Regions from separate parts of the Bacillus sp. EB106-07-01-XG149 genome, predicted to be linked through region 2. Evidence: predicted binding sites of a transcription regulator. Region 2 holds the regulator's gene; each other region holds the start of a gene.
The links. Region 2 encodes NrdR, which represses ribonucleotide reductase genes. Its sites were predicted from a motif close to AACACNATATATNGTGTT; they were not measured.

Region 1: the regulator NrdR is predicted to act here: its motif matches at 4,095-4,112, upstream of AC3WTA_RS17535 (anaerobic ribonucleoside triphosphate reductase).
Region 3: the regulator NrdR is predicted to act here: its motif matches at 4,651-4,668, upstream of nrdI (class Ib ribonucleoside-diphosphate reductase assembly flavoprotein NrdI).

The regions. Positions count from the first base shown of each region.
Region 1 is NZ_JBYTDP010000004.1:85,620-92,531, reverse strand. Features, by position in the region: gene AC3WTA_RS17550 (S1C family serine protease) at 1-847, opposite strand, end outside; gene AC3WTA_RS17545 (response regulator transcription factor) at 1,051-1,728, opposite strand; gene nrdG (anaerobic ribonucleoside-triphosphate reductase activating protein) at 1,747-2,199, opposite strand; gene AC3WTA_RS17535 (anaerobic ribonucleoside triphosphate reductase) at 2,196-4,052, opposite strand; gene plsY (glycerol-3-phosphate 1-O-acyltransferase PlsY) at 4,278-4,874, shown strand; gene AC3WTA_RS17525 (HesB/YadR/YfhF family protein) at 4,983-5,273, shown strand; gene AC3WTA_RS17520 (acyl-CoA thioesterase) at 5,300-5,719, opposite strand; gene AC3WTA_RS17515 (glycoside hydrolase family 18 protein) at 5,829-6,912, shown strand, end outside.
Region 2 is NZ_JBYTDP010000002.1:849,721-856,632, reverse strand. Features, by position in the region: gene mutM (DNA-formamidopyrimidine glycosylase) at 1-404, shown strand, start outside; gene ytaF (sporulation membrane protein YtaF) at 477-1,109, shown strand; gene coaE (dephospho-CoA kinase) at 1,163-1,765, shown strand; gene AC3WTA_RS10525 (glyceraldehyde-3-phosphate dehydrogenase) at 1,875-2,903, shown strand; gene speD (adenosylmethionine decarboxylase) at 3,292-3,675, shown strand; gene nrdR (transcriptional regulator NrdR) at 3,961-4,422, shown strand; gene AC3WTA_RS10510 (replication initiation and membrane attachment family protein) at 4,575-5,981, shown strand; gene dnaI (primosomal protein DnaI) at 6,015-6,912, shown strand, end outside.
Region 3 is NZ_JBYTDP010000003.1:406,179-413,090, reverse strand. Features, by position in the region: gene AC3WTA_RS14410 (ABC transporter ATP-binding protein) at 1-139, opposite strand, end outside; gene AC3WTA_RS14405 (GntR family transcriptional regulator) at 136-516, opposite strand; gene nrdF (class 1b ribonucleoside-diphosphate reductase subunit beta) at 733-1,701, opposite strand; gene AC3WTA_RS14395 (ribonucleotide reductase barrel domain-containing protein) at 1,795-2,745, opposite strand; partial or broken gene AC3WTA_RS14390 (ribonucleotide reductase barrel domain-containing protein) at 3,128-4,255, opposite strand; gene nrdI (class Ib ribonucleoside-diphosphate reductase assembly flavoprotein NrdI) at 4,242-4,601, opposite strand; gene AC3WTA_RS14380 (hypothetical protein) at 5,078-5,395, opposite strand; gene ykzS (protein YkzS) at 5,422-5,616, opposite strand; gene AC3WTA_RS14370 (GNAT family N-acetyltransferase) at 5,861-6,439, shown strand; gene AC3WTA_RS14365 (histidine phosphatase family protein) at 6,477-6,912, opposite strand, start outside.

The sequences.
Region 1 (6,912 bases), on a different contig from region 2:
CAATTCCTTCAACTTCTTGTTGTGCAATTTTACTTGAATTAATCCCAATTATTTCACCATTTTGGTTAAACAACGCACCACCACTATTACCTGGGTTAATTGCTGCATCTGTTTGAATAACTTGAGCATTCCAATCTGCACGCTTATCGCCATCGATATCTACTGGAATTTCACGTTCTTTGCTACTAATAATACCTTCCGTTACACTTCCATCAAACCCTAGTGGGTTACCAATTGCAATCGCTTTTTCACCCGCACGAAGTTTACTTGAATCACCTAAAGTGGCAACTTTATTTACATTAGATCCATCAATTTCTACAACCGCTAAATCTAACCAAGGGTCTTTCCCTACAAGTTTTGCATCTACCTTTTTACCATCACTTAGTTTTACAGCAAGTTTATTTGCTCCATCTACTACATGGTTGTTCGTTACAATATACGCTTTATTTCCTGCTTTTTTATAAATAACACCTGATCCTGAGCCAGCTTGTTGTTCTTGGCCTGTCGGTTGCATTGCAAATGGATCAACACTTTGTTGCATATTAATAACACCTACAACTACATCTTTCGCGCCTTCAATCATACCAGGTAAATCAGTTTCATTTTTTGCTTTATTGACCACAGGAACTACAGTACCTTCAACTTTTGAATCCGAACTGAATGATGATACAACCGCTCCATTATTTTGAGCCCATGGCATATATGGTGCCGCAAAACTAATTGTGACAGCCCCGACTACTGCTCCAACTAAACCTGTGAAAAAATATCCTTTTTTACTACCTGTTTTTTTCATTTCTCTCGTTTCACTATGCTCTTCATTCAAATTCGGTCCGTCGTAATATCCCATGTTTTATTTCCCCTCTCTGGTGAATTCGTACTTTCAGTATAGTCACAGTTTGTGTCCTTCTTGTGAACTCATCGTGAAATCCAATTAAAAAAATACTCTTATCTATCATTGTAGACAAGAAAAGTATTTTTTGTACATTCCACCTACAAAAGAGAGTATAAATTTGCTATATCCCAAAGCCAAAGCGCATAGTAATTTAACGGTTATTCTTCAAATTTGTAACCCACTCGAATAACAGTACCGATATGCTTCGCTTTATCTCCTAGCTTATTTCGTAGTTTTTTAATATGAGTATCAACCGTTCGGTCATCACCGTAGTAATCATATCCCCATAACTGATCTAATAAATGTTGACGTGACAACACAATTCCTTTGTTCTCCATTAAATAAACAAGAAGTTCAAATTCCTTATGTGTCAATATAATTTCTTCTCCATCTACTAAAACGGTTCTAGATAGACGATTCACTTCTATTCCAGCTAAAGACATGGCATTTTCTTCCGCTACTCCTACCACACCATCCGCACGTTTCAATAACGTCTTCGCACGAGCTACTAACACTTTCGGGCTGAAAGGTTTCGTTACATACTCATCCGCACCTAATTCGAATCCTAGTAATGTATCATCCTCATCCGAACGTGCTGTCAACATAATGATTGGTACTGCTGATTCTTTTCTAATTCGTCTACAAACAGACCATCCATCTATTTCTGGTAACATTATATCTAACATAATTAAATCAATTTCATGCTCTGCAAATAATTCTAACGCTATTTTTCCGTCTTCTGCTTCGATTACTTCAAAGCCTTCATTACGAAAATAATCACTAACGATTTCACGTAATCTTCTTTCATCTTCAACAAGTAATACTGTTTTATTCATATAATCTATCCCGCCTTTTTACTCTTTCAATCGAATAATACGTTGATTGGAGCTTCCGCGAAATGGAAGTGTTAAATCTTTTTTCTCGATTTCAAATCTTCCATCGACTAAAACATCCCCATAATGTAACAACTCTATCATATCATTATTTTGAGAACTCTGTATCTCTTCTAACGTATAACCTGTATACATCCAAAGATTTTTTTTCAAGTCTTTCACAGCTTTTGCTACTTTTTTCACTTCAGCAGCTTGAAAAAATGGATCTCCACCTGAAAATGTTACATCAGTTAATGAATTACTTGCAATCTCGTTCACAATTTCTTCTACTGTCATTTCAGTTCCATTACAAATATTCCACGATTTCGGATTATGGCAACCGAAACAACGATGCGGACAGCCCGCAAAAAACACGACTGTCCGCAACCCTTCCCCATCTACTACACTATCATGAATGATGTTCATCACTTTCATTTATGCTTCACCCGATCCATCTCTTCACTACGTTTCGCACTATTCCACTTCGACATATCTCCTACAAGATAACCTGTTATACGGCGAATTCTTTCTATATTAGCCTCGTCTCCATTTCCGCAACTTGGACATTCATTACCAATAACTCCGTGATAACTGCAGCATTTACAACGATCAACAGGATGATTAATTGAACCGTACCCAACGCCATGTTCTGCCATCGCTCGTACAATTTGTTTTAACGCCTGTTTGTTATGCATAGCTGCTCCGTCTAGTTCAATGTACGTAATATGTCCCCCGTTACATAGGGCATGGAAAGGTCCTTCTAAACGAATTTTATTTATCGCTTGCATGTTATAATAAACTGGAATATGGAATGAATTCGTATAATAATTATGGTTCGTTATACCGCTAATCACACCAAATTCTTCCCTATCTTTTTTCACAAACTTCCCTGATAACCCTTCCGCAGGAGTTGCAATTACTGAGAAATTCAGTTCATGTTCTTCCGTTGCTTTATCCATTCTATCTCTCATAAAGGAAATGATTTCATACCCGAGTTTCCATGATTCTTCATCTTCTCCATGATGCTTTCCTGTTAAAGCTACTAAGCACTCCGCAAGACCGATAAAACCAAGACTTAACGTCCCTTGCTTTAAAATGGATGCTACAGAATCTTCAGGCTGTAATTTCTCTCCACCGCGCCATACACCTTGTGAATATAAAAATCGAAAATCTCTTGCTCGCTTCGTACATTGATACTCAAATCTCTCTAATAATTGCTTAATTCCTAAATCTAAGTAATAATTTAACGCTTCAAAAAATGCTTCTTTTGAACCACTAATTAACGCTAATTTCACTAAGTTGATAGACGTAAATGATAAATTGCCTCTTCCAATCGCTGTTTCTTCTCCATGTATGTTAGACATAACACGGGTACGACATCCCATATAACATACTTCACTTTCCGGTCGTCCGTCATAATGTACTGCATTAAATGGCGCATCTAAAAATGAAAAGTTAGGGAATAATCGTTCAGCCGTTGTCTCTAACGCTAATTCAAATAAATCATAGTTCGGATCACATTCTTCAAAGTTCACACCTTTTTTCATTTTTAAAATTTGAATTGGAAAAATTGGTGTTTCCCCCTTACCAAGACCAGCTTGTGTCGCTTTTAAAAGCTGTCTAACTAATAACCGTCCCTCTTTTGATGTGTCTGTTCCATAATTAATAGAAATAAACGGTACTTGTCCCCCGCCCCTACTATGCATACTATTTGAATTATGAACGAAAGCTTCACACGCCTGATACGTATCATTTTCTGTTTCTTTCCATGCAAATTCTTCTATTTGTTCTTTCGTAAGCGGATATGACTGTAATCGTTTCTTATGTCTCGCTACTGTTTTTCTCACATATGGAGCTAAATCAATATCAAAGAGTGCAAATGATTGACCACCGTGCTGCATATTTTGATTCGCCTGAAAAATAATAGACGCAAGAGCCAATGCACTTTTAATATCCTGCGGTTGTCTCATATGCCCATGTCCGGTATGAAAACCGTTCGCAAGCATTTGCGCTAACGGAATTTGCGAACAAGTCGTCGTTCCTGTCGCATAAAAATCTAAGTCATGTGGATATAATATATTTTGATTTATCGCTTTTTTCACTTGATCTGACAATAAATTTTCAACTGCATAATATTTTGCACTCTCTGATGCGAACGTTCCCATTACTCCCATCGGAGAGCGACCATCTACATTTGCATTTTCTTGCATTAAATCTTGCTCACTACCGTGGACAATCGTCTCAAATACTCTCATTAATTCTTCTCCACGTACATTTCGTTGTAACATTTATAACCCTCCACCAATATGTTGTTGTCTTTTGATTAAAATGTTACTACATATAGTCTTGGTGTTTCTGTGAGAAATGTAACATTCCTGTGAAATTTTTTTCACGAAATAATGAATTTTTCATTTACAAAAAAGAAATGTGCTCTTTACAAATGTATGGTACAATATACGGGAAAAACTCTTTTTACCCTTTATCAACACATTTGAATAAAGGAGACTGAACTTATGGTTACTACATATCTTTTATTTATCGTTGCCTACTTACTTGGCTCGATTCCATTCGCACTAGTCGTTGGAAAAATCGGCTACGGAATCGATATTCGTGAGCACGGAAGCGGTAATCTAGGCGGAACAAATACATTCCGCACACTAGGGAAAAAAGCAGGTTTTATCGTTACAATTGCTGACATTTTAAAAGGTACATTAGCAACAAGTCTACCGATTATTTTCGGATTAGATGTTCACCCATTATGGTTCGGGTTAGCAGCTGTTCTTGGACATGTGTATCCGATTTTCGCGAAATTCCGTGGTGGTAAAGCTGTTGCAACTTCTGCTGGCGTGCTATTATGCTACTCTCCAGTTGTTTTTGCAATATTAGCTGTTGTCTTTTTTAGCCTTTTATTTACAACAAGATACGTATCACTTTCTTCTATGGTAACAGCCGTCGTTGCTGTTATTGCATCCATTGTTAGCGGGGATAAAATCTTCATTATTGCGATGTGTTTATTAGCAGGTATGGTTATTTATAAACACCGTGCAAATATCGGACGAATTATAAATAAAACTGAACCGAAAGCAAACTTTTCAAAAAAGCAAAAATAAGATCGTAACCCACATAACGCAAAAAGAAAACGTGAAGCATATTAATAGCGTCTTTTTGCGTTATTTTTTATACTAAAGAAAAAGCAACATAATTTGGAGGAACTATACATGAATCTTTCCGTAACAAAAGAAGCAGCACAATGGTATAAAAACGAATTAAACTTACAATCGGGTGAAACACTACGCCTTTTCGTACAATACGGCGGTTGCAGTACTGTGCAAAAAGGACTTTCTTTAGGTATTCGTAAAGATGATCCTGCACATCCTGCTGTTCAAACTCAAGAAGAAGGTATTAACTTCTTTATTGAAGGCGACGATGAGTGGTTCTTCGATGGACATAATTTAGCTGTTACATTTAACGACGGTGATGATTTCCCGCAATTTAATTATGAAAAATAAAAAAGCGTGGCTTCTGCCACGCTTTTTTATTTTTTCTTAATTTCCTCATATTTCGCATACCACTCTGGATATAACTTTTTAAATGATACGGGCCTAAATCCTTCTTTTTTCGCGCAAATATTCGTCGTACTTGCAGTAATACAAAGTTCACCTTCACCGTTATATATTTCATAACCATATACAACGCGAAGCGGACTAACAGTATCAATCCACGTTTTCACAATTGCTTTTTCTCCGTAACGCATCGCTTTACGATATGAAATTTGCAAGTCTAACACAGGAGAAATAATTCCCTCTTTCTCCATTTCAACATATGAAAATCCTAAATCTTGTATAAGTTTCGTGCGACCTAGTTCAAGCCACACCAAATAGTTTGAATGGTAAACAACACCCATTTGATCTGTTTCCGCATAACGGATTTCAACTTCATGTTCTGCTACAAACATATGTATTCGCCTTCTTTCACTTCTGCTGCCTTGCATACATTTAATCATAATACAGTGACATCAAAAATAAAATAAAAACAGTGAATCTTTTACTGAAAGGAGCAAGCATATGATTCAAATTGTAACTGTTCGTAGCGGTGATAGCGTATATAGCTTGGCATCAAAGTATGGATCAACACCTGACGAAATAGTAAAGGACAATGGACTAAATCCAGCTGAAACACTCGTTGTAGGTCAGGCACTGATCGTTAATACGAAAGGGAATAATTATTATGTACAGCCTGGCGATAGCCTATATCGAATCTCTCAAACATATAACGTACCTCTCGCTAGTTTAGCTAAGGTTAATAACTTATCTTTAAAATCCATTCTCCATGTTGGACAGCAATTATATATACCAAAAGGGACAAAACGCGCAGTAGAATCCATCGCTTATTTACAACCTTCAACAATACCAATAAAAGAAAGTTTGGTTAATGCTACGCGTGCCATTAATCCATTTTTAACATATTTGGCCTACTTCAGTTTCGAGGCAAAAAGAGATGGTACGTTAAAAGAACCAACTGAAACAGCTAAAATCGCTAATATTGCAACGCAAGGTAATACCATCCCTATGCTCGTTATTACAAATATTGAAAATGGAAATTTCAGTGCCGATCTGACATCGGTTATTTTACGCGATGCAACGATTCAAAACAAATTTATTACTAACATTTTGCAAACAGCTGAAAAATATGGCATGCGAGACATTCATTTTGATTTCGAGAGTGTGGCACCTGAAGATCGTGAAGCGTATAATCGTTTTTTACGAACTGTAAAAACACGCTTACCTAGCGGGTACACATTGAGTACAACGCTTGTACCGAAAACAAGTTCAAATCAAAAGGGCAAATTTTTCGAAGCTCACGATTATAAGGCACAAGGACAAATTGTTGATTTCGTCGTCATTATGACATACGACTGGGGTTGGCAAGGTGGTCCACCGATGGCTATTTCTCCTATCGGTCCTGTAAAAGAAGTACTTCAATACGCAAAATCTCAAATGCCTCCACAAAAAATTATGATGGGGCAAAACTTATACGGATTCGATTGGAAACTTCCGTTCAAACAAGGTAACCCGCCTGCAAAAGCAATTAGCTCTGTCGCAGCTGTTGCACTAGCTCGTAAATACAATGTTCCTATCCGCTATGATT
Region 2 (6,912 bases):
TGACACCGCAGTATTTACAAGAAAGATTGCAAAAGACCAATCGTAAAATAAAAGTCGTATTATTAGACCAGCGTCTTTTAGTAGGGCTTGGAAATATATATGTAGATGAAGTTTTATTCCGTTCTCAAATTCATCCGGAACGAGAAGCTTCGTCTTTAACAGCAGAAGAAATTGAACGAATTTACGAGGCGACTGTTACAACGTTAGGTGAAGCAGTGAAGCGAGGCGGAAGTACAATTCGAACGTATATGAATTCGCAAGGGCAAATTGGCTCATTCCAAGAACTTCTAAATGTATACGGAAAAAAAGGAGAACCATGTGTGACTTGCGGTACGATATTAGAAAAAACAGTTGTTGGCGGAAGAGGAACGCATTACTGCCCGATTTGTCAGCCGAGAATATAGAAAAGAGATAACATCGGATAGGCATTTGTCATATACATACAGCAGGGCTATGTATAAGGGAGGAGCTTACCGATGTACCTTTATTTATCTCTTATTTTATTAGCTTTTACATTAAGCTTAGATAGCTGTAGTGTAGGGCTAACATATGGTTTAAGAAGCGTAAGAATTCCACTAAGATCAATTATAATTATCGGAATGTGTTCAGCGGCTGTTATGCTTGTTTCAATGGGAGTTGGACATATGATCGCGAAAATATTTTCACCTGTTATCGCAACGCGTATCGGTGGGCTTGTTCTTATTGGAATAGGAATTTGGGTATTATACCAATTTTTTCGAAGTGAGAAAAAAGAAGAACCAAAGCAAGAGGAGAAGGTTTGGAAATTAGAAATTGCTTCGCTCGGGCTAGTGATTCAAATTTTACGGAAACCGACTGTTGCAGATTTTGATAAATCAGGCACCATTTCTGCAGGAGAAGCGTTACTTCTTGGTATCGCTCTTTCTATAGATTCGTTCGGTGCTGGAATTGGTGCATCTTTATTAGGTTATGCGCCCGCTATGATGGCAATATTGGTTGCGGTTATGAGTTCTTTGTTTTTATTTATTGGAATGAAACTTGGAACGGTTTTATCGAATATGAAATGGTTACAAAAATTTACATTCCTGCCTGGGGTATTACTCATTATTATTGGAATTTGGAAAATGTAAGTATGGGCGTGGAACATTAGTTTCGCGCCTTTTATATTGTGAGGAGGATTATGATGACAGTAGTAATTGGATTAACGGGAGGCATTGCAAGTGGAAAAAGTACAGTGTCTCAAATGTTTCGTGAACTGAGTATACCAGTTATTGATGCAGATATTATTGCGCGAGAAGTTGTAGAACGAGGAAAACCAGCATATAACAAAATTGTAGAAGTGTTTGGAACGGAAGTATTACAAGAAGATGGAGAATTGGATCGCCCGAAATTAGGAAGTGTCGTTTTCTATAATGAAGAAAAACGATTGCAGTTAAATAAAATCGTTCATCCTGCAGTTCGTGAGGAAATGAATACACAAAAGGAAAAGTACATAAAGGAAGGTATGCAAGCGGTTGTGTTAGATATACCTCTCTTATTTGAAAGCAAATTAACAAGTCTCGTTGACCGCGTTTTAGTTGTAGCGGTTAAGCCACATACGCAATTAGAACGTTTAATGAAACGAAATAATTTTTCAGAAGAAGAAGCAACAGTTCGTATTCAATCTCAAATGCCGTTAGAAGAAAAAGTGAAAAATGCAGATGAAGTGATAAATAATGATGGCACAATTATGGGAACGAAAACACAATTACAGGTGATTTTAAAGAATTGGAACATTATTGACTAAAAAATTGTGAAATTAATGAAAATGCTTAGTGACATATCCCCTTTTTGTGTTATACTATTATTGGGATTGGAGATAAATAGTATAACGCATTCAAGGGGGATAACATATTATGACTCGTGTGGCAATTAATGGATTTGGACGTATTGGGAGAATGGTATTTCGTCAGGCAATAAAAGAAAGCGCATTCGAAATTGTAGCAATCAATGCAAGCTATCCATCTGAAACGTTAGCACATTTAATTAAATATGATACAGTTCACGGCAAGTTTGACGGAACAGTAGAAGCATTTGAAGATCACTTGTTAGTTGATGGGAAAATGATTCGCCTTTTAAACAACCGCGATCCAAAGGAATTGCCTTGGACAGATCTAGGTGTTGAAGTTGTAATTGAAGCAACTGGTAAATTTAATTCAAAAGAAAAAGCAATTCTTCATGTTGAAGCTGGAGCGAAAAAAGTTATTTTAACAGCGCCTGGTAAAAATGAAGATGTAACAATTGTAGTTGGTGTGAACGAAGACCAATTAGATATTACAAAACATACTGTTATTTCAAATGCATCTTGCACAACAAACTGTTTAGCGCCTGTTGTTAAGGTGTTAGATGAGCAGTTTGGAATTGAAAACGGTTTAATGACAACTGTTCATGCTTATACAAATGACCAAAAAAATATTGATAACCCACATAAAGATTTAAGAAGAGCACGTGCTTGCGGACAATCGATCATTCCGACAACGACAGGTGCTGCGAAAGCGCTTGCAAAAGTTCTTCCGCACTTAAACGGAAAACTTCATGGTATGGCACTTCGTGTACCAACGCCAAACGTGTCTCTTGTTGACTTAGTAGTAGATGTAAAGCGTGATGTGACAGTTGAAGCTATTAATGAAGCATTCAAAACTGTTGCAAACGGTGCGTTAAAAGGCATTGTAGAATTCAGCGAAGAGCCTTTAGTATCTATTGACTTTAATACAAATACACACTCAGCTATTATTGATGGTTTATCTACAATGGTAATGGGTGATCGTAAAGTGAAAGTACTTGCTTGGTATGATAACGAGTGGGGCTACTCTCGTCGTGTTGTAGATCTTGTAACGTTAGTTGTTGACGAATTAGCGAAACAAAAAAATGTGCAACATATTTAAGTGAATAAGGGAGAGGGCAAGTGGATATTTGCCTTCTTTTTTTTATTTTTTTCTGAAAAGGAAAAAAATTATATAAGTATATTTTTGAAAGTGGACATACCACGAAACGTTGTGATTACTGTATTTGTGAATCGTTTATTTTTTTTAGGGAAAAGTAAAGAGGAAAATATGACAGAAAATCGAAAAAACTGTTGTTGCAAAATGAAAATAAACAAAGTATACTAACACTCGTAAACTTAAGAGCTGAGGTACGTAGTCACTACTTAAAGGGTTAGGACCTCTCTGGACTAACTTTCCCCCGTGGTAGTGGAGCAAGCCAAATTGCAAATTAGTTTTCAATTCGAACAGTTAGAATAAATTTACAAGGGGGAACTGTAGAATGGATACTATGGATACGATGGGTCGTCACGTAATCGCTGAACTTTGGGATTGCGATTTCGACAAGCTTAATGACATGCCGTATATTGAACAATTATTTGTGGATGCAGCACTGAGAGCTGGTGCTGAAGTGCGTGAGGTTGCTTTCCATAAATTTGCACCACAAGGTGTAAGTGGAGTAGTAATTATCTCGGAATCACATTTAACAATTCATAGCTTTCCGGAGCACGGTTACGCAAGTATTGATGTTTATACTTGTGGGGATCGTATTGATCCAAATGTTGCTGCAGAATATATTGCAGAAGGTTTAAACGCGAAAACGCGTGAGAGCATCGAGCTTCCTCGAGGCACTGGTAGCTTCGAAATTAAGCAGAGAGAAACAAAAGCTCTTTAAAAAAGAACATAATTGATTTAAAATGTAAAGAGGTGTATAATGCACCTCTTTTTTAGTTTATAAAAAAGGAAAAATATAACGTACTCGTTAGTGAGATAAATTGAGCTCTTACGAATAAGTTAGCACTCCATCTACCATCTTATTTTTGAAAACGAGATGATAAAATAATGTGTTTAAACTTAAAGTGGTAAGAGAGTTAGAATGAGTTATATAATATTGTATATATATTGTCAGATGAAGTAAGTAGAGAAAAAATAAAGAGTATAGTGTAAAGGAGTGAATATATTGCGTTGTCCATCCTGTTCTCATAATGGTACAAGAGTGTTAGATTCGCGTCCGGTAGACGAGGGGCGCTCTATTCGAAGAAGGAGAGAGTGTGAAAGCTGTTTAAGTCGCTTTACGACATTTGAAAGAGTAGAAGAGTCACCTCTTATCGTTGTAAAAAAAGAAGGTACACGAGAAGAGTTTAATAAAGAAAAGATTTTGCGCGGCTTAATTAAAGCGTGCGAAAAAAGGCCAGTATCTTTAAGACAATTAGAAGAAGTAACTCAAAGTGTGGAACGTGAACTTCGTAATTTAGGTATATCAGAAGTGAAAAGTGATATGATTGGTGAAATTGTTATGGAAGAACTGCGTGATATTGATGATGTTGCTTACGTGCGTTTTGCTTCTGTATATCGCCAATTTAAAGATTTAAATGTATTTATTGAAGAATTAAAAGATATACTGCAAAAAGAAAGAGAGTAGAAGTTGTATTTTATTCTCTTTACATACCGTAAGTAATGAGATAAGAGAGCTAGAAGCGAAAGCTAATAGCTCTTTTTCGCTAAGCAATTATATAATGAAGATAGAACGAATGAAGTAGAGGATAGATTGGATGAGAGAAAGGAAAAGCAAGAATGGAAAAACAGTCATGGATGGAGCTATTGCCAATTGATCGTTATAAAGTAAGTGCGAAAGGGTTACTGCATAATTACGACCGAAAAGTGTTAACGATGTTGTATCAGCCGTTAATAGGTAGTAGAGCTTTTAGCTTGTACATGACGCTATGGGGAGAGTTAGAGCAAGATCGTGTGTTTGGAAAAGAGAATACACATCATTCCCTTATGGTGACCATGCAAATGCAGCTTCCCGAAATATATGAGGAACGAGTAAAGTTAGAAGCAATTGGGCTTTTGAAAGTATATATTAAGAAAGAAAAAGATATTCGAATGTTTATATACGAATTGCAACCACCTTTATCTCCGAAGCAGTTTTTTGATGATATTGTGTTAAGCATCTTTTTATACAATCGATTGAGTCGGACAAAATATAATCAAGTAAAGCAATATTTCTTAGAAGAAGAATTTGATTTTGCTTCTTATGAAAATGTTACGCGTTCTTTCAATGATGTGTTTGGTTCGTTTAATCCAGGACAGCTTGAGCATGCGCAAGAAGATCTTCGTATTCCAAAAACGACAGCTATGCCAAGTAACGAGAAGGGAGACGCTCCAAAAGTTTGGAATGATTTCTTTGATTTCTCCTTATTTGTAGATGGCTTGTCCGCTCTTGTCCCTAAAAAGGCGATTACAGATCAAGTGCGAGAATGTGTCAGTACACTTGCTTACGTGTACGATGTAGATGTGTTATCGATGCAAAATATCGTTCTTGGTACGGTGACAGAGATGCAGACAATTGATATCGAAAGGCTTAGAAAAGGAGCACGTGATTGGTATCAGTTCGAAAATGGTCAAGCGTTACCTGTATTAAGTGAAAGAGTACAACCTCACGCTGCACGTTTGATGGAAGGGAAAGAGCCTTCTACGCAAGAAGAGATGTTAATAAAACAGTTAGAGGAAATCTCACCAAAACAACTATTAAAAGAAATCTCTGGTGGTGCAGAGGCGACAAAGGCTGACTTGCAGATCGTTGAAGATGTAATGATCAACCAAAAATTAACGCCAGGTGTTGTGAATGTACTTATTTATTATGTTATGCTACGCTCAGATATGAAGCTTGCGAAAACGTATGTGGAGAAAATTGCTGGGCATTGGGCACGTAAAAAGGTCGGTACAGTAGCTGAAGCAATGGCATTAGCGAAAGAAGAAAATCGTCAATATCAAGAATGGGCTGAGACGAAGAAAAAAGGCCGTACGTCGAAGAAAACGATAAGAAAAGAAATGGTACCAGATTGGCTGAAAGAAGAGCCGAAAGAACAAGAGAAAGAAACAGTGAAGAAAGATGTAAGTAAGAAAAAAGATGCAAGTACGTTAGATGATGAACGAAAACGACTAGAAGAAGTGTTAAAAAAATATAAGCGTGATTAATAGAAGAGAATGAACGCTCTTTGAGGTGAGAAAATGGAGCATATTCAAAATTCATTTGCAAAGTTAATGGAAAATAAAAATTTTAAAAATAGATATGAAGTATTAAAGGCGGAAGTAATGGCACATCCGCGTGTGAAAGAATTTATAGACGAACATCAAGGTGAAGTAACAACTTCTATGATTGAGCGTAGCCTTGTGAAGTTATACGAATATATTGGACAAAGTGTAGGTTGCGTAGATTGTCCGGATCTAGGTTCGTGTAAAAACATGCTGCAAGGATATGAGCCAAAGCTCGTTATCCAAGGGAAGATGATTGATATTCAATACGATCGTTGCGTTAGAAAAGTAGCATATGACGAGAGAAAGAAATATGAAAAACTCGTTCAAAGTGTATATATGCCAACTGACATTTTACAGGCAACGATGGAAAACTTAGATCCTTCAGATTTAGATGCGCGTATTGATGCAATTGGTGCTGCTAATGAATTTTTAAGTACATATGAACCTGGTAAAAAAGTACAAGGTTTATATTTGTACGGTAAATTTGGTGTAGGGAAAACGTATTTGTTAGGAGCAATGGCGAATGAGCTTGCTCAAAAGAAAATAAGTTCGATGCTCGTATACTTTCCTGAATTTCTACGTGAAATTAAAAGTTCGATTCAAGATAATTCGATTGGGGAAAAGATTGATGCGGTGAAACGCGTACAAGTTTTAATGCTAGATGATATCGGAGCAGAAGCGATGTCAAGCTTTGTGCGTGACGATGTGCTTGGCGCAATTTTGCAATTCCGTATGTTAGAAAACTTACCGACGTTCTTTACGTCTAACTTTGATTTCAAGGAATTGGAACATCATTTAACGTATACACAGCGTGGTGAAGCAGAACAAATGAAAGCAGCACGTATTATGGAACGAATTAAATATTTAGCGA
Region 3 (6,912 bases), on a different contig from region 2:
ATAACGTCGTTTTCCCGCTTCCGTTATCTCCGACGAGTCCTATAATTTTCCCTTCCGTAATCTCTATGTTTAATTCACGGATCACTGCTTTTAATCCGTATCTCTTCCATAAGTTTTCTATTTTTAATAACTCTGTCATTCGCTCTCCTCCCTCTTCTCATGTAATGAAGAACGAAGGATTGTAAGAATTTCTTCTTCTGAAAAACCTAAATTGTCCATTCCATCTATAAAAGAATGAAGTAATTCTTTCGCCATCTCTTTTCGCAGCTCCATAATTTTCTCCCCTTCATTCGTTACATATCGACCCATTCCTCTACGTGTTACAACAACCCCATCCCGTTCTAGCTCTTGAAATGTACGCTGAATCGTATTTGGATTTACTTGTAATTCACTCGCTAATTCACGTACAGAGGGAATTTTATCACCAGGCAATAAATGTCCTGTTACGATTTCTTTTTTTATGTATTCCATTACCTGAATGTATATTGGTGTATTTGGAGAAAACTCTATTTTCATTTCTTCCCTCCTTTTGTATTGGTGTACTAGTTAAATAATACACCGATACAAAAGGATTGTAAATACCCATTTAATTACAAAAAAGTTCTATCCAGCTAATGGATAGAACTTTTTTAACGAAAATCGTTATACGAAAATAATAGTGTTATGTAAACAAATCCATAAAGAAAAGCTGTCTTATCAATGAATAAGACAGCTTTTCTTTATGATCGTATATTAAAAATTAAACACGAAGTCATCGTCAGATAACTTTTCAACGTTCGTTGCTTTTACGTAACCATTCCCTTTTACAGAGAAGAAATCATGGTTTTTCGTATCTGTACGTAAACCATTTAAAACGATTGGGTTAATTTCTTCTTCTTCAAACTTCGGCTCAAGTCCTAAGTTCATAAGTCCTTTATTCGCATTGTAACGAACGAAACGATTTACATCCTCTACAAGACCGATAGAAGTGTAAATTTCTTCTGTGTATGCCATTTCAATTTCATATAGTTCCATTAATAACTCTTGTGTTTCTTTTTGCACTTCTTGTTGATCTTCTGCAGAAAGTTCTGCGAAGAGTTGTTGTGCTAAAATACCGACGAATACGCCGTGAATTGACTCATCACGAATTATTAGGTTAATAATCTCACCACTTGCCGTCAATTTACCTTGACCTGCTAAGTAAAGTGGGTAGAAGAATCCACTATAGAATAAGTAACTTTCTAAAAATACACTTGCTACCATTGCCATGTATAACTCTTTTTTCGTTACTTCAGGCTTTAATAAACGACGATAGTAACTAGTAACAATACCAGCTTTTTTCTCAAGTAATGGATGATTGTCTACCCATTCAAAAATATCATCAATTTCTTCTTCTGTAGCTAACGTTGTGAAAATATGACTGTAACTCTTCGCATGTACTTCTTCCATAGCTCCCATGAAAGCTAATACACTTTTCGCTTGTAAATTTTCAAGATGAACAAGTACAAGTGGCATCCCTTCGCCACCTTGTTTCGTATCTAAAAGTGTTAAACCACCTAATACACGCTTATAAGCAACCTGCTCTTCTTTTGATAATTGTGCCCAAGTATTTTTGTCAGAAGATACCGCGATTTCTTCTTCTGTCCAAAACTGAGCGATGTTTTGCTTCCAAAACATTAAACTAAAATCATCTTCTTTTTTGTTCCAGTTTACCGCACGCATTCAATCGCCCCTTCTCTAAATAAACATGAAAAATTGATAACTAAGCATGAGCAGGGTTCAGAAAACCCTGCTCATGATGTCTCACTTTTTATATTAAACGGTACAAGCTACGCACTCTTCCACGCTTAACTTACGTGTTCTCGTATAATACAGACTCTTTAAGCCTTTTTTATGTGCATAGATGTAGTAACGTGCTAACTCACGTGTTGAAATATCACTGTTAACGTAAAGAATTGTACTAATTCCTTGGTCAATATGTTCTTGGATTTCTGCGATTAAATCAATTAATTTAAACTGATTCATATCGTAAGAAGATTTATAGTACCAGAACGTATCTTTTGATAAATACGGCATTGGATAATATGTTGTCGCATTCGCATATGTTCTTGATTCGATTTGACTTACGATCGGCATTACGCTTGAAGTTGCATTTTGAACGTAACTGATAGATTGTGTTGGAGCGATAGCAAGACGGTATGAATTATATAATCCATTCTTCTTCACTTGCTCTTTTAAACTTGTCCAATCTTCTTTTGTTGGAATATGAATTCCTTCAAATAGTTGCTGAACCTTTTCAGTTACTGGGCTGTAATCTGTCGTTTCATATTTTTCAAAGTATGTGCCATTTGCATAATCAGACTTATCGAAGTCTTTAAATGTTTCGCCTTTTTCTTTAGCGATTTCCATACTTTTCTCAATAGAGTAGTAATTTAACATCATAAAGAATGTACGAGCGAACTCTTTCGCTTCTGCACTTTCATATGCAATTTTGTTTTTTGATAAATATCCGTGTAAGTTCATTGCGCCAAGTCCAACTGAATGAAGCTCATCATTTGCTTTTTTCACAGTTGGTGCATTCGGAATGATCGTCATATCAGAAACAGCTGTTAAAGCTTCCATTCCCGCATGAACGGCTTCACGAATTTCTTTATTTTCCATTACATTTACGATATTTAACGATCCTAAGTTACAGTTAATATCACGACGGATAATATCCTCTGTACCGTAATCATTTATTTCAGAAGTTTCTTGAAGCTGGAAGATTTCTGTCTCGAATGTTCAACCGAGTCCGCTACTCCTCAGTCCGTTGCTCATGCAACTGCTGTATGTCACCATACAGGACAGACTATATCATCACCTACAGCATTACCTGATTAGGTGCTCCGCTTTTCGAACGCCAATCGCTTGCGCTCTACTCCCATAAGGGATAGTCGTTAGGCTTTTACTTATCTTAATCTTTCAGAAAGTCTCTTATTACTTTATGTTGTCCCATAACTCTGCTATACAAAATAATAAGATACATTCTGAACTTTTATATGTTCATTCTAAGATAAGATTTAGCACGGTAGGTTACCTCAAATTTGAGGCTTTCCCCGTTTAACGGAGTTTTCGACTAGCATTTCTACTAGAAGGTGCTACATATTTAACACAAGTTCGACATCTTCACAGTTCCAATATCCTTCAGTGGATGTTGGTTATTTGCATTTGATTTAAACATTAAGTATGGGTAACCAGACTCAAGCTGAATCATAGCAATTTTAATAAGCATATCACGTGCACTAATATCTAGCGGCTTCTTCTTCACTTTCGGATTGCTCATTAATTCATCGTACATTTCATCAATATCAATATCATCTAAATGCTTTCCGTATTCTTTATACACCGTATAAGGCGCGAAAACATGGAAAGGTTCGTTTTTCTCAGCAAGCTCGAAGAACTTACTTGGAACGATAATTCCGATTGATAGAGACTGAATACGGCTCTTCTCATCGGCATTTATTTTTTTTGTATCAAGGAATTCAATAATATCCCAATGGAAAATGTTTAAGTATACTGCGCCGGCTCCTTTTCGTTGCCCAAGCTGATTCGCATATGAAAACGAATCTTCAAGTAATTTCATAACAGGTACTACACCACTTGCAGCATTATCGATACCTTTAATTTGCTCACCGCGTGCACGTAGCTTAGATAAGTTTAAAGCTACTCCACCGCCGATTTTTGATAATTGCATTGCAGTATTAATGTTAAAGCCGATTGAATTTAAGCTATCATCCATCTCTAACAAGAAACAAGACACCATTTCTCCTCTTCTGCTTCGTCCCGCATTTAAAAAGGTTGGTGTCGCTGGTTGGTAGTTTTGTTTTACAATCATGCTTGCGAAGTGTTTTGCCTTCGCAACATCACCGCGTCCTAAGTATAATGAAACAATTGCTACACGATCTTCATAGCTTTCTAAGTATTGTTTTTGATCATTTGTTTTTAACGCATAATCTTTGTAGAACTTAGATGCTGCCATATAAGATTGGAACTCGAAGTTTTCACCATAAGCGATGTTATATACCTCTTCTACTTCCTCCAAGCTATACTCGTCCAGAACGTTGTAATAGTAATCATGTTCTTTCATATACTCCATTCGCTCTGCCACGCTATTAAAATGAACGGTATTCTCTCTAGCTTCTTCCATAAAGACTTCTAATGCCTCTTTATCTTTATGAAGCTGATAAAAACCGTCCTGCATTTGCGTGATTTCATTATTCAGTTCAATGTGTCGCAATCTCCCGCACCCTTTCCTTAAAATATTCTACATCGTTATTTGTTCCTGATAACTCAAATTTTGATACAATAGGCACTTCATATTTAGCAGAAATTTTGTCAGCACTTGCACCGAACATGTCTCCCCAGTTACGATTGCCGCTTGCAGATACGCCTTTTAATTTTTCATTATTGCGCTCTAAAAATTCTAAAACACGTTCTGGTACATTGCCAAAACCTGTTGTATACGTAATTAAAACAAAGTCTTCATCTATTACTAGATCTTCACCAATTTGAACGGCCGGCATATTTAATTTGTGAATGAAACGCTTCACGTTTCCTGTCATAGAATCATATGCAACTATCATTTCCGACCCTCCCTCTCCAATCTATACTCTCTGTATGTTGTTTCTTGATTTCTCTATATATTGTATTACGTTTCAAAATAAGACACAAGATATATGTATAAATTCTTTCTTTTTTTAAATTTTACTTTTCGACAAGACAGTCGATTTTTTTCAATACAATGACTATGAAACAACATTCTAAAACTCATGTCAATAAAGTGCTTTTCAAAAAAGTTGTCAACGAATTTAACCTTATTTTTAAAAAAGTTACCAATATATTTTGTCATAAAACGGCAAATGCTGGAGGAATATATTTCTCCAGCATCACGAAAAAAAGAACAGACATGAAACGATAATCTGTTCTAAAAAACGATTACATTTATCAATTTTACTTTATTAAATATTATACATATACTTTCGGTTCGCGTTACATACTAAAAGATAACTATTATAGAAAAAGATTATTATTATGGAAATTCAATTTATTTATGAAAAGATTATTCAGAGTGCTCAATACGCAAAATATCTTTTACAAATATATGATGTGGATTTTCATCTTTATCAATCATTGTACATACAGGAGCTTCTTCATCAAAGTACACAATCATTCCTTCTACGTACTGAAATGTATGTTGAACTTGTACAGTTACTTTAATTTCTACAGCCTCTTCATATGCTCTTTTTATTTTCTGAAGCATTTTTGCCGAACACTTTCGTTTCTCTGGGTACATGACCATCCCCATAAACCTATTGCCGGCTCTATCTTTCCACATATAATCCCAATGCGGTAATATGCCTTGTTTAAAATCGCCCATAATTCTCCTCCCCTATATTCTTCTAGTTACGAACGTGGCGTTTCTGAATATGTATAAATTACTTGTCCGCCGCGCTGCGCGTTTCCAATAATATGTTTAAAATCTTCACGCCCTACTACAACTTTCCTAAACGTATAAAATACATCTTTCGTTGCAACATACTCCTTTATTTCACCATTTTTCAGCTGATCCAAAATTGTATTTGCTAATTGTTCATCCATGTATTTCACCTCTATGCAATATTTTATTTTATCGTATATTCTATAGGTCAACAACTGTAAAATTATCCAGGTGCTATACCTTCATTTCATTTTCATTATTCACAAACGATATTACTTTACTATATGTCCACTAAATATCATATACTAACATAGCTACTTCTCTATATCAAACATTTCGACATTCAATTATGCAAAGTTCCATACCACTATGCTACAATATATAAATAGAACTAGGAGGGATACTATGATTCGGAAAGCAAAAAAGACAGATGCGAAGGCAATTGCGCCTTTATTGTATAACGCTCTGCACGAAATTGCTGAAAAAATCACAGGTAGCACTGTTGAAACAGAAGTATTACTAGGACTTGAAACATGGTTCTCAAAAGAGAGAAATCGACTGAGCTACGAAAACTGTTTTGTATATGAACAAGACGGAATTGCGGTCGGAATTATTGTCGCTTATCACGGTAGTGAAGCAACAATGCTTGATGCGCCAATTGTTCGTCACTTAAGAGAATTACATAAAAATGAGTCGATTACGTTAGAAAAAGAAGCTGAGCTTGATGAATATTACATTGATACATTATCAGTTTCAAGTGCATATGGCGGAAAAGGAATTGGTTCTAAATTAATTGAAGCTGCTGAAATCCATGCAACTGAAAAGGAGTATGAAAAAATCGCATTACTTGTTAATTTAGAAAACAAACGTGCCTATTCACTATATGAAAAACTAGGTTATAAAAAAGATCAAATCGTTATGCTTGTAGGCGAACCTTATGCACATCTCGTAAAAACATTAAACATCAAAATTTCTATATCTTAACATAAAAGCACACGATTTATATATAAATCGTGTGCTTTTATGTTAATTTTGTATTTAATACATTTCCATCCATCGCTTCGTGGAATGTATAGGTTGTACATCCCCATGGCTTCCTATGTAAAATAGGAGAACCAGACCATCCCATCGCTCTCAGCTCCGCACCAACCATTGCATTAATGTAATTATGACCTACAAGAGCAATACTTCCATGTACGAGAGCATAACGGTGTAATAAGTAAGCTGCTTGCCTTGCCCTCTCTCTTACTTCCTTATAAGACTCAACACCTTTATGGTAACCAAGTATCCATAATGTTCGCCCGATAAACATCCATACGTTAGGTTTACATTTCAACCATGTTGGAGCATAAAAACTCGTCGGAATTTCAGCTTCCCTAAAAAGAGAATTTTGCATAAAAGATAAAGAATTCATTAATTCAGCTGCTGACTGTATAGCACACCTTTGATCACTCGTT